DNA from 2 places in the Streptomyces sp. NPDC005408 genome. Region 2 is predicted to be linked to the other one. Evidence: riboswitches for the same ligand, from Rfam matches in the RefSeq annotation. Region 2 holds a riboswitch; the other holds the start of a gene.

Evidence for each region. Region 2 has a riboswitch for S-adenosylmethionine ahead of thrC (threonine synthase). Riboswitches for the same ligand answer to the same signal wherever they lie in the genome.
Region 1: linked by a shared signal. The riboswitch ahead of ABZS64_RS25860 (aminotransferase class V-fold PLP-dependent enzyme) and the one ahead of thrC (threonine synthase) in region 2 are both predicted to bind S-adenosylmethionine.

The regions. Positions count from the first base shown of each region.
Region 1 is NZ_JBEXEX010000031.1:73,880-81,094, reverse strand. Features, by position in the region: gene ABZS64_RS25885 (heme-copper oxidase subunit III) at 1-329, shown strand, start outside; gene ABZS64_RS25880 (c-type cytochrome) at 407-1,216, shown strand; gene ABZS64_RS25875 (Rieske 2Fe-2S domain-containing protein) at 1,213-2,268, shown strand; gene ABZS64_RS25870 (cytochrome bc complex cytochrome b subunit) at 2,265-3,890, shown strand; gene trpD (anthranilate phosphoribosyltransferase) at 4,021-5,085, shown strand; SAM riboswitch class IV at 5,175-5,292, shown strand; gene ABZS64_RS25860 (aminotransferase class V-fold PLP-dependent enzyme) at 5,498-6,922, shown strand; gene ABZS64_RS25855 (Lrp/AsnC ligand binding domain-containing protein) at 7,010-7,215, opposite strand, start outside.
Region 2 is NZ_JBEXEX010000006.1:151,482-158,696, reverse strand. Features, by position in the region: gene ABZS64_RS08815 (cold-shock protein) at 1-10, opposite strand, end outside; gene ABZS64_RS08810 (MoaD/ThiS family protein) at 421-696, opposite strand; gene thrC (threonine synthase) at 720-2,000, opposite strand; SAM riboswitch class I at 2,018-2,145, opposite strand; gene ABZS64_RS08800 (glucosyl-3-phosphoglycerate synthase) at 2,291-3,229, shown strand; gene ABZS64_RS08795 (trehalose-6-phosphate synthase) at 3,311-4,711, shown strand; gene otsB (trehalose-phosphatase) at 4,685-5,533, opposite strand; gene ABZS64_RS08785 (DUF3263 domain-containing protein) at 5,543-5,791, opposite strand; gene ABZS64_RS08780 (sugar ABC transporter substrate-binding protein) at 5,830-7,053, opposite strand.

The DNA.
Region 1 (7,215 bases), on a different contig from region 2:
AGAAGCTCCGTGCCTGGTTCGTGCTCACCTTCGTGATGGGTTCGATCTTCATCGGCGGTCAGGTCTTCGAATACACCCAGCTGGTCACGAAGGACGGCCTCTCGCTGTCCTCCGACCCGTACGGCTCGGTGTTCTACCTGACCACCGGCTTCCACGGCCTGCACGTGACAGGTGGCCTGATCGCCTTCCTGCTCGTCCTCGGCAGGACGTACGCGGCCAGGCGATTCACTCACGAGCAGGCAACCGCCGCCATCGTCGTGTCCTACTACTGGCACTTCGTCGATGTCGTCTGGATCGGCCTCTTCGCCACGATCTACATGATCAAGTAACGGCGCAGGCACTCGCTGCCTGAAGCAGACACAGTCCAGAAGACTCGACGCAGAAGATCCTGACACCGGGGTAATCCGTGAAAAAGCTCTCCTCACGACGACGCCATCCGCTGGCGGCGGTCGTCGTCCTACTCCTCGCGCTGGCGGCCACTGGGGGGCTGTACGCCGCGTTCGCACCCGCGGACAAGGCGCAGGCCGATGAAACCGCCCAGTCCCTCGCCATCAAGGAGGGCAAGAAGCTCTACACCGTCGGCTGCGCCAGCTGCCACGGAACCGGCGGTCAGGGCACCTCTGACGGCCCGCCCCTGGTCGGCGTGGGCTCCGCAGCCGTCGACTTCCAGGTCGGCACGGGCCGGATGCCGGCCCAGCAGCCCGGCGCGCAGGTGCCGAAGAAGAAGGTCATCTACTCGCAGAGCGAGATCGACCAGCTCGCGGCCTACGTCGCCTCTCTCGGTGCCGGTCCGATCACGCCGACCGAGAAGCAGTACAGCCCCGAGGGCGCGAACATCGCCAAGGGTGGCGACCTGTTCCGTACCAACTGCGCCCAGTGCCACAACTTCACGGGTGAGGGTGGCGCGCTGACGAAGGGCAAGTACGCCCCGAACCTTGAGGGCGTGGACCCCAAGCATGTGTATGAGGCCATGCAGACCGGCCCGCAGAACATGCCGTCCTTCCCCGACACGACGATGCCGGAGAAGCAGAAGCAGGACATCATCAAGTACATCCAGACCGTGAACGGCGAGGACTCCGAGAGCCCCGGCGGCCTCAAGCTCGGTGGCCTCGGCCCCGTCGTCGAGGGGCTGTTCGGCTGGATCTTCGGTCTGGGTGTGCTCATCGCAGTCGCCATCTGGGTCGCGGCCCACACCGCTAAGGCCAAGAAGTCATGAGTAGCCAAGAGATTCCAGAAGAGAACCTGCCCTCAGAGCAGGCCGCAGCCGCGCACGGCGCGGTAGAGGTCGTGGAGGATCCGTTCGCGGACCCGGGCCTGCCCGCCCACAAGCCGCGTGTCCAGGACATCGACGAGCGGGCCGCCAGGCGCTCCGAGCGCACGGTCGCCTTCCTGTTCACGCTGTCGATGCTGGCCACGATCGCCTTCATCGCCTCGTTCGTGACCTTCCCGGTCAACAAGATCGTCTTCATCTTCCCGTTCGGGCACGTCAGCGCGCTGAACTTCTCGCTGGGTCTGACCCTCGGGATCGCGCTCTTCTGCATCGGCGCGGGCGCGGTCCACTGGGCCCGCACCCTGATGTCCGATCAGGAGATCGCCGACGAGCGTCACCCGATCGAGGCCGAGCCCGAGGTCCGGGCCAAGGTCATGGCCGACTTCGCGGCCGGCGCCGAGGAGTCCGGCTTCGGCCGGCGCAAGCTGATCCGCAACACCATGTTCGGCGCGCTGGCCATGGTGCCGCTCTCCGGCCTGGTGCTGCTGCGCGACCTGGGCCCGCTGCCCGAGAAGAAGCTGCGCTCGACGCTGTGGGCCGATGGCAAGCAGCTCATCAACATGAACACCGATGAGCCGCTGCGTCCCGAGGACGTCGCCATCGGTTCGCTGACCTTCGCCAAGCCCGAGGGCCTGGAGGAGGACGCGGACGACTTCCAGAAGGAGATCGCGAAGGCGGCCCTGATGATCGTCCGGATCCAGCCGGACGACATCAAGGACAAGCGCGAGCTCGAGTGGTCGCACGAGGGCATCGTGGCGTTCTCGAAGATCTGTACGCATGTCGGCTGTCCGATCAGCCTCTACGAGCAGCAGACGCACCACGTGCTCTGCCCGTGCCACCAGTCCACCTTCGACCTCTCCGACGGCGCCCGCGTCATCTTCGGCCCGGCCGGTCACCGCCTTCCGCAGCTGCGGATCGGCGTGAATGCTGAGGGCAACCTTGAGGCGCTCGGCGACTTCGATGAGCCCGTCGGTCCTTCCTTCTGGGAGCGCGGATGAGTACTACAGCAGAGTCCAAGCGCAAAGCACCCGCCGGTGAGCGGGTGGCCGACTGGGCGGACGGCCGACTGGGGATCTACGGCCTGGCCAAGGCCAATATGCGCAAGATCTTCCCGGACCACTGGTCGTTCATGCTCGGTGAGATCTGCCTCTACAGCTTCATCATCATCATCCTCACGGGTGTGTATCTGACCCTGTTCTTCCACCCGTCGATGAACGAGGTGGAGTACCACGGCAGTTACATCCCGATGCAGGGTGTGCGGATGTCGGAGGCGTACGCCTCGACGCTGGACATCAGCTTCGACGTCCGTGGCGGTCTGCTGATCCGGCAGATCCACCACTGGGCGGCGCTGATCTTCATCGCGGGCATGCTCGTGCACATGATGCGCGTCTTCTTCACGGGCGCCTTCCGCAAGCCGCGCGAGATCAACTGGCTGTTCGGCTTCCTGCTGCTGGTGCTCGGCATGTTCACCGGCTTCACCGGCTACTCGCTCCCCGACGACCTGCTCTCCGGAACGGGTGTCCGGTTCATGGAGGGCGCGATCCTGTCGGTGCCGGTCGTCGGCACGTATCTGTCGATGTTCCTCTTCGGCGGGGAGTTCCCCGGCGGCGACTTCGTGGCCAGGTTCTACTCGGTCCACATCCTGCTGCTGCCCGGCATCATGATGGGCCTGCTGGTGGGGCACCTGATCCTGGTGTTCTTCCACAAGCACACGCAGTTCGCGGGTCCCGGCCGGACCAACAAGAACGTCGTCGGCATGCCGCTGCTGCCGATCTACATGGCCAAGGCCGGAGGCTTCTTCTTCCTGGTCTTCGGTGTCATCGCGGTGGTCTCGGCGGTCGCCTCGATCAACCCGATCTGGGCGCTCGGCCCGTACCGTCCGGACCAGGTGTCCACGGGCGCCCAGCCCGACTGGTACATGGGCTTCTCCGAGGGCCTGATCCGGGCGATGCCCGGCTGGGAGATCAATGCCTGGGGCCACACCCTCGCCCTGGGTGTCTTCATCCCGCTGATGATCTTCCCGCTGGTCCTGGTCGCGATCGCGGTCTACCCCTTCGTCGAGTCCTGGATCACCGGGGACAAGCGCGAGCACCACATCCTGGACCGCCCGCGCAACGCCCCGACCCGTACGGCCTTCGGCGTGGCGTGGCTGACCTGGTACTTCATCCTGCTGATCGCCGGTGGAAACGACATGTTCGCCCTGTTCCTCCATCTGTCGATCAACAGCATCACCTGGTTCGCCCGGATCGGCTTCTTCGTCGGACCGGTCATCGCCTTCGTCATCACCAAGCGGATCTGCATGGGTCTGCAGCGTCGCGACAGGGACAAGGTGCTGCACGGACGCGAGTCCGGCATCATCAAGCGCCTGCCGCACGGTGAGTTCGTCGAGGTCCACGAGCCGCTCAGCCAGGGTGCTCTGCACACGCTCACGGCGCACGAGCAGTACAAGCCCGTGGAGATCGGCCCGACGGTCGACGAGAACGGCGTCGAGCGCAAGCTCACCCGTGGCCAGAAGCTGAGGGCCAAGCTCAGCAAGAGCTACTACGGCGAGGGGAACCAGATCCCCAAGCCGACGCCGGAAGAGTTCCAGGAGATCACCAGCGGCCACGGCCACCACTGATCCCACCCGGCCGCACGTCGCGGTCGCCACAGCGGGAGCCCCGTCCATTCGCCGGACGGGGCTCTTTGCTGTGCCCGGGGCTGGATAGGGTGGGGGCATTCCTACTCGGCTGTGGACCCTGGAGTGGACCATGAACGTTGTGACCCCGGTTGGCGGCGACAGCGTGGCGGCACACTCCTGGCCGGGCGTGCTGGAGGCTCTCCTCAGCAACCGCGACCAGAGCGCCGACGCCACGGCGTGGGCCATGGACCGCATCCTCAGCGGCGAGGCGACGAACGCCCAGATCGCCGGTTTCGTGGTCGCCCTGCGGGCCAAGGGCGAGACGGTCGAGGAGATCTCCGGTCTTGTACGCACCATGTACGAGCACGCGAACCTGATCGAGGTTCCCGGGCCCAGCGTCGACATCGTCGGCACGGGCGGCGACGGCGCCAAGACCGTCAACATCTCCACGATGTCCGCGATCGTCGTGGCCGGCACCGGTGCGAAGGTCGTCAAACACGGCAACCGGGCCGCGTCGAGCGCGAGCGGTGCCTCGGACGTCCTGGAGAAGCTCGGCGTCAATCTGGAGCTGACCCCGCAGCGGGTCGCCGCCGTCGCCGACGAAGCGGGGATCACCTTCTGCTTCGCGGTGAAGTTCCACCCGGCGCTGCGGCATGTGGCGGCCGCCCGCAAGGAGCTGGGCATCCGCACCACGTTCAACTTCCTCGGCCCGCTCACCAACCCGGCACGCGTGAAGGCGCAGGCCACCGGTGTCGCGGACGCCCGGATGGCGCCGATCGTGGCCGGGGTGCTGGCCGAGCGCGGATCGTCGGCGCTGGTTTTCCGGGGCGACGACGGGCTCGACGAGCTGACGACGACGGCCACGTCACGGGTGTGGGTGGTCCGGGACGGGCAGGTGCGCGAGGAGGCCTTCGACCCGCGGGACATCGGCATCGACCTGGTGCCGGTGGAGGCCCTGCGGGGCGCGGACGCCTCGTACAACGCGGATGTCGCGCGCAGGCTGCTGAGCGGCGAGACCGGGCCCGTACGGGACGCGGTGCTGCTGAACTCCGCGGCGGCGCTCGTTGCTCTCGCACCGGGGGAGGGGTCGCTCGCCGAGCAGATCTCGGCCGGGATGGCGAAGGCGGCGGAGTCGATCGACTCGGGGGCGGCGAAGGCGGCGCTCAAGCGGTGGGTGGCCGCGAGCAACGCGTGACTGCGTGAAGCAAGGCGTGGTCCGGTTCCTGTCTCAGGAACCGGACCACGCCTTGCGCACGGTGCGACGTATGGCAGGATGCTCTTCAAGGTCATGAGTGACAGCGATTACGGCCCCGGCTCGCTGTCCGGCAACCCTCCGTCCGTGGCGGGGTGCCCCGGGTGAAGACCAGGCCGTAGGCAGCGAGGTCTGCGGCAAGCGCGGACCCCTGCACACCCTGGGGTCCTGGTCCTCAAGGGAGCAGTCTCGTGAGCAAGCGAATGCGATAGGGCTTTCCAAGCCCCCACTTCAGTACGCCTCCGCGCGGCGATCGCCGTGTGGTCGAGGCAACCCCCGTGCGGCGAGCGGCCGTTGAGCGCCCGCGCGGGTCTACCGAAGCTCATTCCGTCTTGTCCTGCCGGGAGATACCGCCATGTCCGCACGCCCGAACGCCGTTGCCACCGCCGACTCTTCTGCCTTCGCCGCTTCCGCCGCCTCGTCCGCCTGCTCCGAGTCCGCGGACCCCGCCTGCGGGGCGCCGCTGCCGGTGCTCGGCCGTGATGTGACCGTGCCGCTCGTCACCGGTGGCGAGGTCACCTACGCCGCCCTCGACTATGCGGCGAGCGCCCCCGCACTGCAGCGGGTGTGGGACGACGTCGCCGCGTACGCGCCGTACTACGGCAGCGTCCACCGCGGCGCCGGGTACCTCTCGCAGCTGTCCACCGACCTCTTCGAGAACAGCCGGGTCACGGTCGCAGAGTTCCTCGACTGCCGCGAGGGCGACCAGGTCGTCTTCACCCGCTCGACCACGGACTCCCTCAATCTTCTGGCGGCCGTGATCCCCGCGGACTGCGAGGTCTTCGTCTTCGAGACCGAGCACCATGCCTCGCTGCTGCCGTGGCGCGACGCCCGCGTGACGTACCTGAACGCCCCGCGTACACCGGCCGAAGCGGTCCGGACTCTGGAGCATGCGCTCGCCGACCGTGACTCGTACGGCCCGGCGCTGGTCTGCGTGACCGGCGCGTCCAATGTCACCGGTGAGCTGTGGCCCGTGAAGGAGCTGGCGGCCGCGGCGCACGTGCACGGTGCGCGGATCGTGCTGGACGCGGCTCAGCTCGCGCCGCACCACCCGGTCTCCGTGAAGGACCTGGACGTCGACTGGGTCGCCTTCTCCGGGCACAAGCTGTACGCGCCGTTCGGCTCGGGTGTGCTCGCGGGCCGCGCGGACTGGCTGCGGGAGGCGGAGCCGTACCTGGCGGGCGGCGGCGCCTCGCGGAAGGTGGCCCGTCGCACGGACGGGGGCGTGGACGTCGACTGGCACACCACGGCCGCCCGCCACGAGGCAGGCTCGCCGAACGTCATCGGGGTCTACTCCATCGCCTCCGCCTGCAAGGCGCTCACCGAGGCCGGTTTCGACAGCCTCGTTGCGCGGGAGCAGCAGCTGGTGGCGAAGGTCCGCGCGGGCCTTGCGGAGGTCCCGGAGGTCAAGGTCCTCTCGCTCTTCGGTGACGACGCCCCGCGGGTCGGCGTCATCTCGTTCGTCGTCGACGGCTGGAACAGCTCGCACTTCGCGGCGGCGCTCTCGGCGGAGTACGGCATCGGCGTCCGGGACGGCCTGTTCTGTGCCCACCCGCTGGTCCGCACGCTGCTCGGCACCGACCCGCAGGACCCGGGCGAGTGCGGCGCCCCGGAGGCCGAGCCGGGCGAGCGCTCGCTCAACGCGATCCGGGTCAGCTTCGGGGCGGGTACGCCTGACGAGCACGTGGAGCGCTTCGTGGGGGCGGTGCGGGAACTGGTCACGGTCGGCGCGAAGTGGACCTACCACACGGAGGACGGCCGCTGCGTCCCGGCGGTCTGACGCCTGGGCTCCGCCCCGGACCCGCTGCAAGCCCGCGCCGGCCGGCGCGGGCTTGTGTGCTGTGGGGGCAGTGCGCCCCGCCGGGTGCTACGCGTCGAGGCCGATCGCGAACGCCGCCTCCAGGTCGTGCTGGGAGTACGTACGAAACGCGACATGCGTGTCCGTGCCCTCCACGCCCGGGATCTTGCTGATCTTGCCGGGGATGACGTCCGCCAGGTCGTCGTGCTTGGCCACGCGCACCATGGCGATCAGGTCGTACGTGCCGGTCACCGAGAAGACCTCGCTCACGCTGT
Region 2 (7,215 bases):
CCTGAGCCATGCCTAACTCCCCTATTACTGGCCCTTGCACAGGTCCGCACTTCGCGGACCCGGGTCAGAACTCACCACCCGACAGGAGGGGGTGTGCGCCGGAACGCGTCGACCGCGGCTGAATGTATCTGCCCAACTGCCCTCTGCAACAGGTCAATCAGACGAGAAATCCGAGCGCGCGCGAACGGATAATTGAACCGAATTCAAGAAATTCCGGGGCAAGTCGGGCCCGGCAAATGGCGCTTAAGGAGGCAATTCGATCGCGCACATTGGCTGCTTCTTCTTGGGCCCGGGCGCATTCTCATATGCGGTCGGCACAAGCAGCGGAGGGGGCTTCCCCAACTGTACCGCGCTCAACCATGCAGAATTGCCCCCTCCGCTTCTCTTGCGGAGGGGGCAATTCTCTTAACGCTGCGTAACTCAGCCGCCGGCGACGGCGGGAATGATCGAAACGCCCGCACCGTCCGGGGTCGCCGTCTCGAGACCCTGCTCGAAACGCACGTCGTCGTCATTGACGTACACGTTCACGAAGCGGCGCAGCTTGCCCTGGTCGTCCAGGACGCGCGCGGCGATGCCCGTGTGGTTCTTCTCCAGGTCGGAGATCACCTCGGAGAGCGTCGCGCCCTCCGCCGGGACCTCGGCCCGACCGCTCGTGTACGTACGGAGAATGGTGGGGATGCGGACGTTCACGCTCATGGTGTTCTGCCTTCCGTAGGTAGTCAGCGGGCCAGGCCGGCGTCGCGGAACGCGTCGAGGCTCGGGCGGATGGTCGCCGTGGGACCGGTCGTCGGAGCGACGGCGTCGAGGGTCTTGAGACCGTCACCGGTGTTGAGCACGACCGTGGTGAGCGCCGGGTCGAGCACGCCCGCCTCGATCAGCTTCTTCGTCACGCCCACGGTCACGCCACCCGCGGTCTCCGCGAAGATGCCCTCCGTACGGGCGAGGAGCTTGATCGCGTCGACGATCTGCTCGTCGTTGACGTCCTCGACGGCGCCGCCGGTGCGGCGCGCGATGTCCAGGACGTACGGGCCGTCGGCGGGGTTGCCGATCGCCAGCGACTTGGCGATGGTGTTCGGCTTCTGCGGCCGTACGACATCGTGCCCGGCCTTGAAGGCGGTCGACACCGGCGAGCAGCCCTCGGCCTGGGCGCCGAAGATCTTGTACGGCTTGTCCTCGACCAGGCCGAGCTTGATCAGCTCCTGCAGGCCCTTGTCGATCTTCGTGAGCTGCGAGCCCGAGGCGATCGGGATCACGATCTGGTCGGGCAACTGCCAGTCGAGCTGCTCGCAGATCTCGTACGCCAGCGTCTTGGAACCCTCGCCGTAGTACGGGCGGAGGTTGACGTTGACGAAGCCCCAGCCCTCGCCCAGCGGGTCGCCGATGAGCTCGGAGCAGAAGCGGTTGACGTCGTCGTAGTTGCCCTCGATGCCGACGAGCTCGCCGCCGTACACCGCGGCCATGACGACCTTGCCCTGCTCCAGGTCGTGCGGAATGAACACACAGGAGCGGAAGCCGGCCCGCGCGGCGGCGGCGCCGACAGCGCCCGCCAGGTTGCCGGTGGAGGAGCAGGAAAGAGTGGTGAAGCCGAAGGCGCGCGCGGCCTCGACGGCGATCGCGACGACACGGTCCTTGAAGGAGTGCGTCGGGTTGCCGGAGTCGTCCTTGATGTACAGGCCGCCGGTGACGCCCAGCTCACGGGCGAGGTTGTCGGCCTTGACGAGCTTGGTGAAGCCGGGGTTGATGTTCGGCTTCTCGGCCACGTCGGCGGGGACGGGCAGCAGCGGGGCGTACCGCCAGATGTTGTTCGGACCCGCTTCGATCCGCTTCTTCAGCGCCTCGGGGTCATCGGCCGGAAGGTCGTACGCGACTTCGAGTGGCCCGAAACAGGAGGCACAGGCGAAGATCGGGCCAAGGTCGAAACGCTCTCCGCACTCGCGGCACGAGAGCGCCGCGGCGGGACCGAGGTTCACGGGGGTGGTTGCGACAGTCTGCACAGCCATGGTGGCGAGGCCCTTTCTCCTCATCTTCCTCGCGACGCATTTCGCCACGAGACGGAATTGGCACCTTCCCCACCGTGACCTCGCGGTCGGCGGGAGGGTTGCCGGGACTTCAACGGGCCGTTCCCTCTGTCCCTCTGGATGAGCGGTATTCGGTTATCAGCGTGAGGACCCCCGACATGCGACGGTCATCCGCGTTGTTCAAGACTGTAACCGAAGGCCCGGACGCTTGAGATAGTCGTCCGAACCGCGAGATGGATCACAGGATCCGGATGTCAGAGGGAGACGCGCACGTGCTGGAAGAGGTGGAGCGCTGGCTGACCAGGCGTTCCTGGTCTGCGGCCGACCGCCCGCTCGGCCGGCTGATGGCCGGCAAGCGCGGTACGACCATCAGCGTCGTCCTGCCCGCGCTCGACGAGGAGGCGACGGTCGGCGAGATCGTCACCGTGATCCGGCGTGAGCTGATGGAGGCCGTACCGCTCGTCGACGAGCTGGTCGTCATCGACTCGGGTTCGACCGACCGTACGGCCGAGGTGGCCGCGGCTGCCGGAGCGCGCGTCGTGCACCGGGACTCGATCCTGCCCCGGATACCCGCGGTCCAGGGCAAGGGCGAGGTGCTGTGGCGGTCGCTGATGGTGACCGGCGGCGACATCGTCTGCTTCGTCGACGCTGACCTCAAGGAGTTCTCGGCCGACTTCGTCTCCGGGATCGTGGGGCCGCTGCTGACCGACCCCGAGGTGCAGTTCGTCAAGGCGATGTACGACCGGCCGCTCGGCGAGGTGTCCGGTCAGGGCGGCCGGGTGACCGAGCTGGTGGCGCGGCCGCTGCTGAATCTGCACTGGCCGCAGCTGGCCGGGTTCGTCCAGCCGCTCGGCGGGGAGTATGCGGCGCGGCGCTCGCTGCTGGAGCGACTGCCCTTCCCCGTGGGTTACGGAGTGGAGCTGGGTCTGCTGGTCGACGCGCTGCACACGGTGGGGCTCGACGCGCTGGCGCAGGTGGACGTCGGTTCGCGCAAGCACCGCCACCAGGACGGTCAGGCGCTGGGGCGGATGGCCGCGGCGATCTACCGTACGGCTCAACTGCGGCTCTCCCGCGGTCACTTGGTGCGGCCTGCGCTCACACAGTTCGAGCGGGGCGATGAGGGCTTCGTACCGCGGACACATGCAGTGGACACCGAGGAGCGGCCGCCGATGCGCGAGATCGGCGAGTACGCGGCACGGCACGCGGCATGAGGACCGGCATGAGGACACCGAGTGGCGCAGTCCAGCCGTACGCACGTTTGAGGGTTTACAGGAAGGGCTAGGTTTCGGCACATGGTCTCCCAGCAGCCTGCCGCCCAGATCCTTGTCGCGTCGAACCGCGGCCCGGTCACATACACGCGTCAGCAGGACGGTTCGCTGGACGCCCGCCGCGGCGGGGGCGGTGTGGTCTCCGGTCTGTCCGCGATCGACTCCGAGTCGGACTCGGTGTGGGTGTGCGCCGCCCTCAGCGACGGCGACCGCGAGGCGGTACGGCGCGGGGTGGCCGAGCCCGGGGTGCGGATGCTCGACATCGACGCCGATGTGTTCGCCGACGCGTACAACGGGATCGCGAACTCCGTGCTGTGGTTCGTGCACCACATGCTCTACCAGACGCCGCTCGAGCCGGTCTTCGACGCGGAGTTCCGCCGCCAGTGGGCCTCGTACGAGGCCTACAACCGCGCCTTCGCCGAGGCCCTGGCCGAGGAGGCCGCGCCGGGCGCCGACGTCCTGGTGCAGGACTACCACCTGGCGCTGGTGCCCCGGATGCTCCGCGCCCACCGCCCCGACCTGCGTATCGGCCATTTCTCGCACACGCCGTGGGCACCCGTCGACTACTTCCGGATGCTGCCCGACGACATCGCCGCCCAGCTGCTCGGCGGCATCCTCGGCGCCGACCGGGCGGCGTTCCTCACCCACCGCTGGGCGGATGCCTTCACCGACTGCTGCCACACCGTGCTTGGCCCCGGCATCCCTTCTGGCACCCGGATCGGGGTGCACGGTCTCGGCGCGGACGCGGACTTCCTGCGGGAGCGCTCACACCGGCCCGACGTGGAGGAGCGGCTGGCCGCGCTGCGCGAACAGGTGGGCCCCGGGCGAAAGACGATCGTGCGCGTGGACCGCACCGAACTGTCCAAGAACATCGTGCGCGGGCTGCTCGCCTACCGGCACCTGCTGGAAACCCGGCCCGAATGGCGGGAGCGGGTCGTCCACGTCGCCTTCGCGTACCCCTCGCGGCAGGACCTGGCGGTCTACCGCGAGTACACGGCCGAGGTCCAGCGCGTCGCCGACGAGATCAACTCCACGTACGGGTCGGAGACATGGAGCCCGGTCGTCCTGCATGTGAAGGACGACTTCGCCCGCTCCCTGGCCGCGTACCGGCTGGCGGACGTCGCCCTGGTCAACCCCATCCGGGACGGTATGAACCTGGTCGCCAAGGAGATCCCCGTCGTCTCCGACGACGGCTGTGCGCTGGTGCTGTCGCGTGAGGCGGGAGCGCACGAGGAACTGGGCGAGGACGCGGTCACGGTCAATCCGTACGACGTGACCGGCACCGCCGACGCGCTGCACCAGGCGCTGACCATGCCCCACGACGAACGGGCCCACCGCACCAAGCGGCTGGCGGCCGCGGCGACCGCGCTGCCGCCGCAGCAGTGGTTCCTCGACCAGCTACAGGCGCTGCGCGAGGGCTCCTAGGAACTCCACGACCGCCGCCGGACCCGGCAGCAGCAGGTCGGCGCGGTCCGCGACCTCCGGCACCTCGGCGCTGCCGCTGCACACCAGCAGGCCGGGGATGCCGTCCGAGCGGAGCTTTTCGACGGCGGCGAAGGCGGGCAGATCCCCGAGGTCGTCCCCGGCGTAGAGGACGGCTTCGGCCTCCACTTCGCGTACGTACTCGGCAAGCGCCACGCCCTTGTCCATGCCCGGCGGGCGCAGCTCCAGGACCATACGGCCCGGCTCCACGATCAGTCCGTGGCGGGCGGCGAGCTCGGCGAGCGGATCGCGCAGGGCGTCGAAGGCGGCCTGCGGGTCGGAGGCGCGGCGCGTATGGACCGCGACGGCCTGGCCCTTCTCCTCGATCCAGGTGCCCTGCCACGCCCCGATGTCGTCGAGGAATCCGGGGAGTTCGGCGCGGGCGGCCGCGACACCGGGATGCGGGGCCGGCGTTTTGACCGTGCCGGACACGGCGTCCCAGCGCTCGGCGCCGTAGTGACCGAGGACGACGAGATGGTCCAGGCCCGGCACTCCGGCGAAGCCGCCGTACCGGACGGCGACACCCGCGGGGCGTCCCGTGACCACGGCGACGGATGCGATACGTGGCGCGAGCGCGGCGAGCGCCGGGACGGTGCCGGGGTGGGCGCGGGCCTGTTCGGGGTCGGGCACGATCTCGGCGAGAGTGCCGTCGAAGTCGAGGGCGACGACGGCTTTCTGCGGCCGGGCGAAAATCGCGGCCAGACCGTCACGGCCGGCGGGGGTGGACGGCGTCGGCAGGGGATGCGGGTACGGGGAGCTGCCCATGGACCGACCCTATCGGCGACTTCGTTTCGCGTCCCTGACACGGCGGAGCCGGTTGACCGTGACCGGGTCGTGGGCGAGGGCGCGCTCGTCGTCGATGAGGGCGTTGAGAAGCTGGTAGTAGCGGACCGGGGAGATGCCGAGCTGTTCCCTGATGGCCCTCTCCTTCGCGCCGGGCCCCGGCCAGGAGCGGTGCTCCATGGCCAGTACGGCACGGTCACGCTCGGAGAGCGCCTGGTCGTCGGTCATACGATCCAACATATCGGCGACGGGTTGTTCTCTGCCGCGGACCGCCGGGACTACTCGGCGTTCTCCTTGACGGTGGCGGCGCGGGCGATGCGGCCGAGAACATCAGCCGGGTTGGCGCCCGGCTCCACAGCCTGTCCGACGTTCTTCTTGATGTTCTCGCTGACGGCCGCCCATGAGGTCTTGCCGACGGGCGGAAGCACCGAGGTGGGGAGCTCTTCCAGGAACTCCTTGAGGTCCTGGTGCTCGGGGTCCGCGGCCATCGCCTCGGAGGCGGAGACCGTCACCGGCAGCAGGTCGTTCTGGCCGGCGAAGTCGAGGACGTTCTTGTCGCTGAAGACGAAGTCCAGGAACTTGCCGATCTCGACGCGGTGGCCGTTCTGCTTGAAGCCCATGATCCAGTCGGCGACGCCCATCGCCGCCTTCGCCTTGCCGGTGGTGCCGGGCAACGGCACCTTGCCGACGTCGATATTGGCCTTCGCTGCGGCCTGCATCAGGGAGGGGTGGCCGTTGACCATGCCGACCTCGCCGCGCGTGAAGGCGGCGAAGGCGTCCTTGCGGTTCAGCTTGCCGGGGGCGACAGGGCCCGTGAGCTTCTTGTCGACCAGCTTCGTCTTCAGCCAGTTGAAGGTGGCGACGTTCTGCTCGGAGTCGATGGCGTAGTTGCCGGTGGTGTCGGTGTAGCCGTCACCACCGCTGAGCAGCCACATCATGGTCTCGGCCTGGGCCTCTTCAGGACCCAGCGGCAGCGCGAAGGGGTACTTCGCGTCGGTGTTGTCCTTCAGCTTCTCCGCGTCTTCGACGAGGTCGTCCCAGGTCTTGGGGGTCTCCTTGATCCCGGCCTCTTTGAAGAGCTTCTTGTTGTAGAAGAGCAGCCGGGTGGAGGCGACGAACGGCAGTCCGTACTGGACGCGCTTCATCTCACCGGCGTCGGTGAGCGGGCCGAGGAAGTTGGACTGCACGGGTATGGAGAGCAACTGGTCGGCGGAGTACAGCTTGTCGGCCGCGGCGTAGTCGGCGTACGCGCCGATCTGGGCGACGTCCGGGGCCTTGCCGGCCTTGACCATCTCGCCGACCTTGCGGTCGATGTCGTTCCAGGACTCGATCTGGACGTCGATCTTGATGCCGGGGTTCTGCTTCTCGAACGCGGCGCTGAGGTCGGCCCAGTACTTCTTGCTGCTCTGGCCGCCGGACACGTCGTAGTCGGCCGCCACCAGCTTGAGGGTGACATCGCCGGAACCGCTGGTTGTGCCACAGCCCGCGAGAGCCGCCGTCATGCCCAGTGCGGCGAGCGCCGCGGTCAGACCCAAGAAGCGCTGATGCACAGCTCTTCCCCCACCCTCTGCTTTGGTTGCCCGTCTTGTCCCAGTCGGTCCCCCGCGACGTCCTGTGAGATGAGCTGCGATTTTCCACCATCCGGAGGTATGAGGTCTACTCCA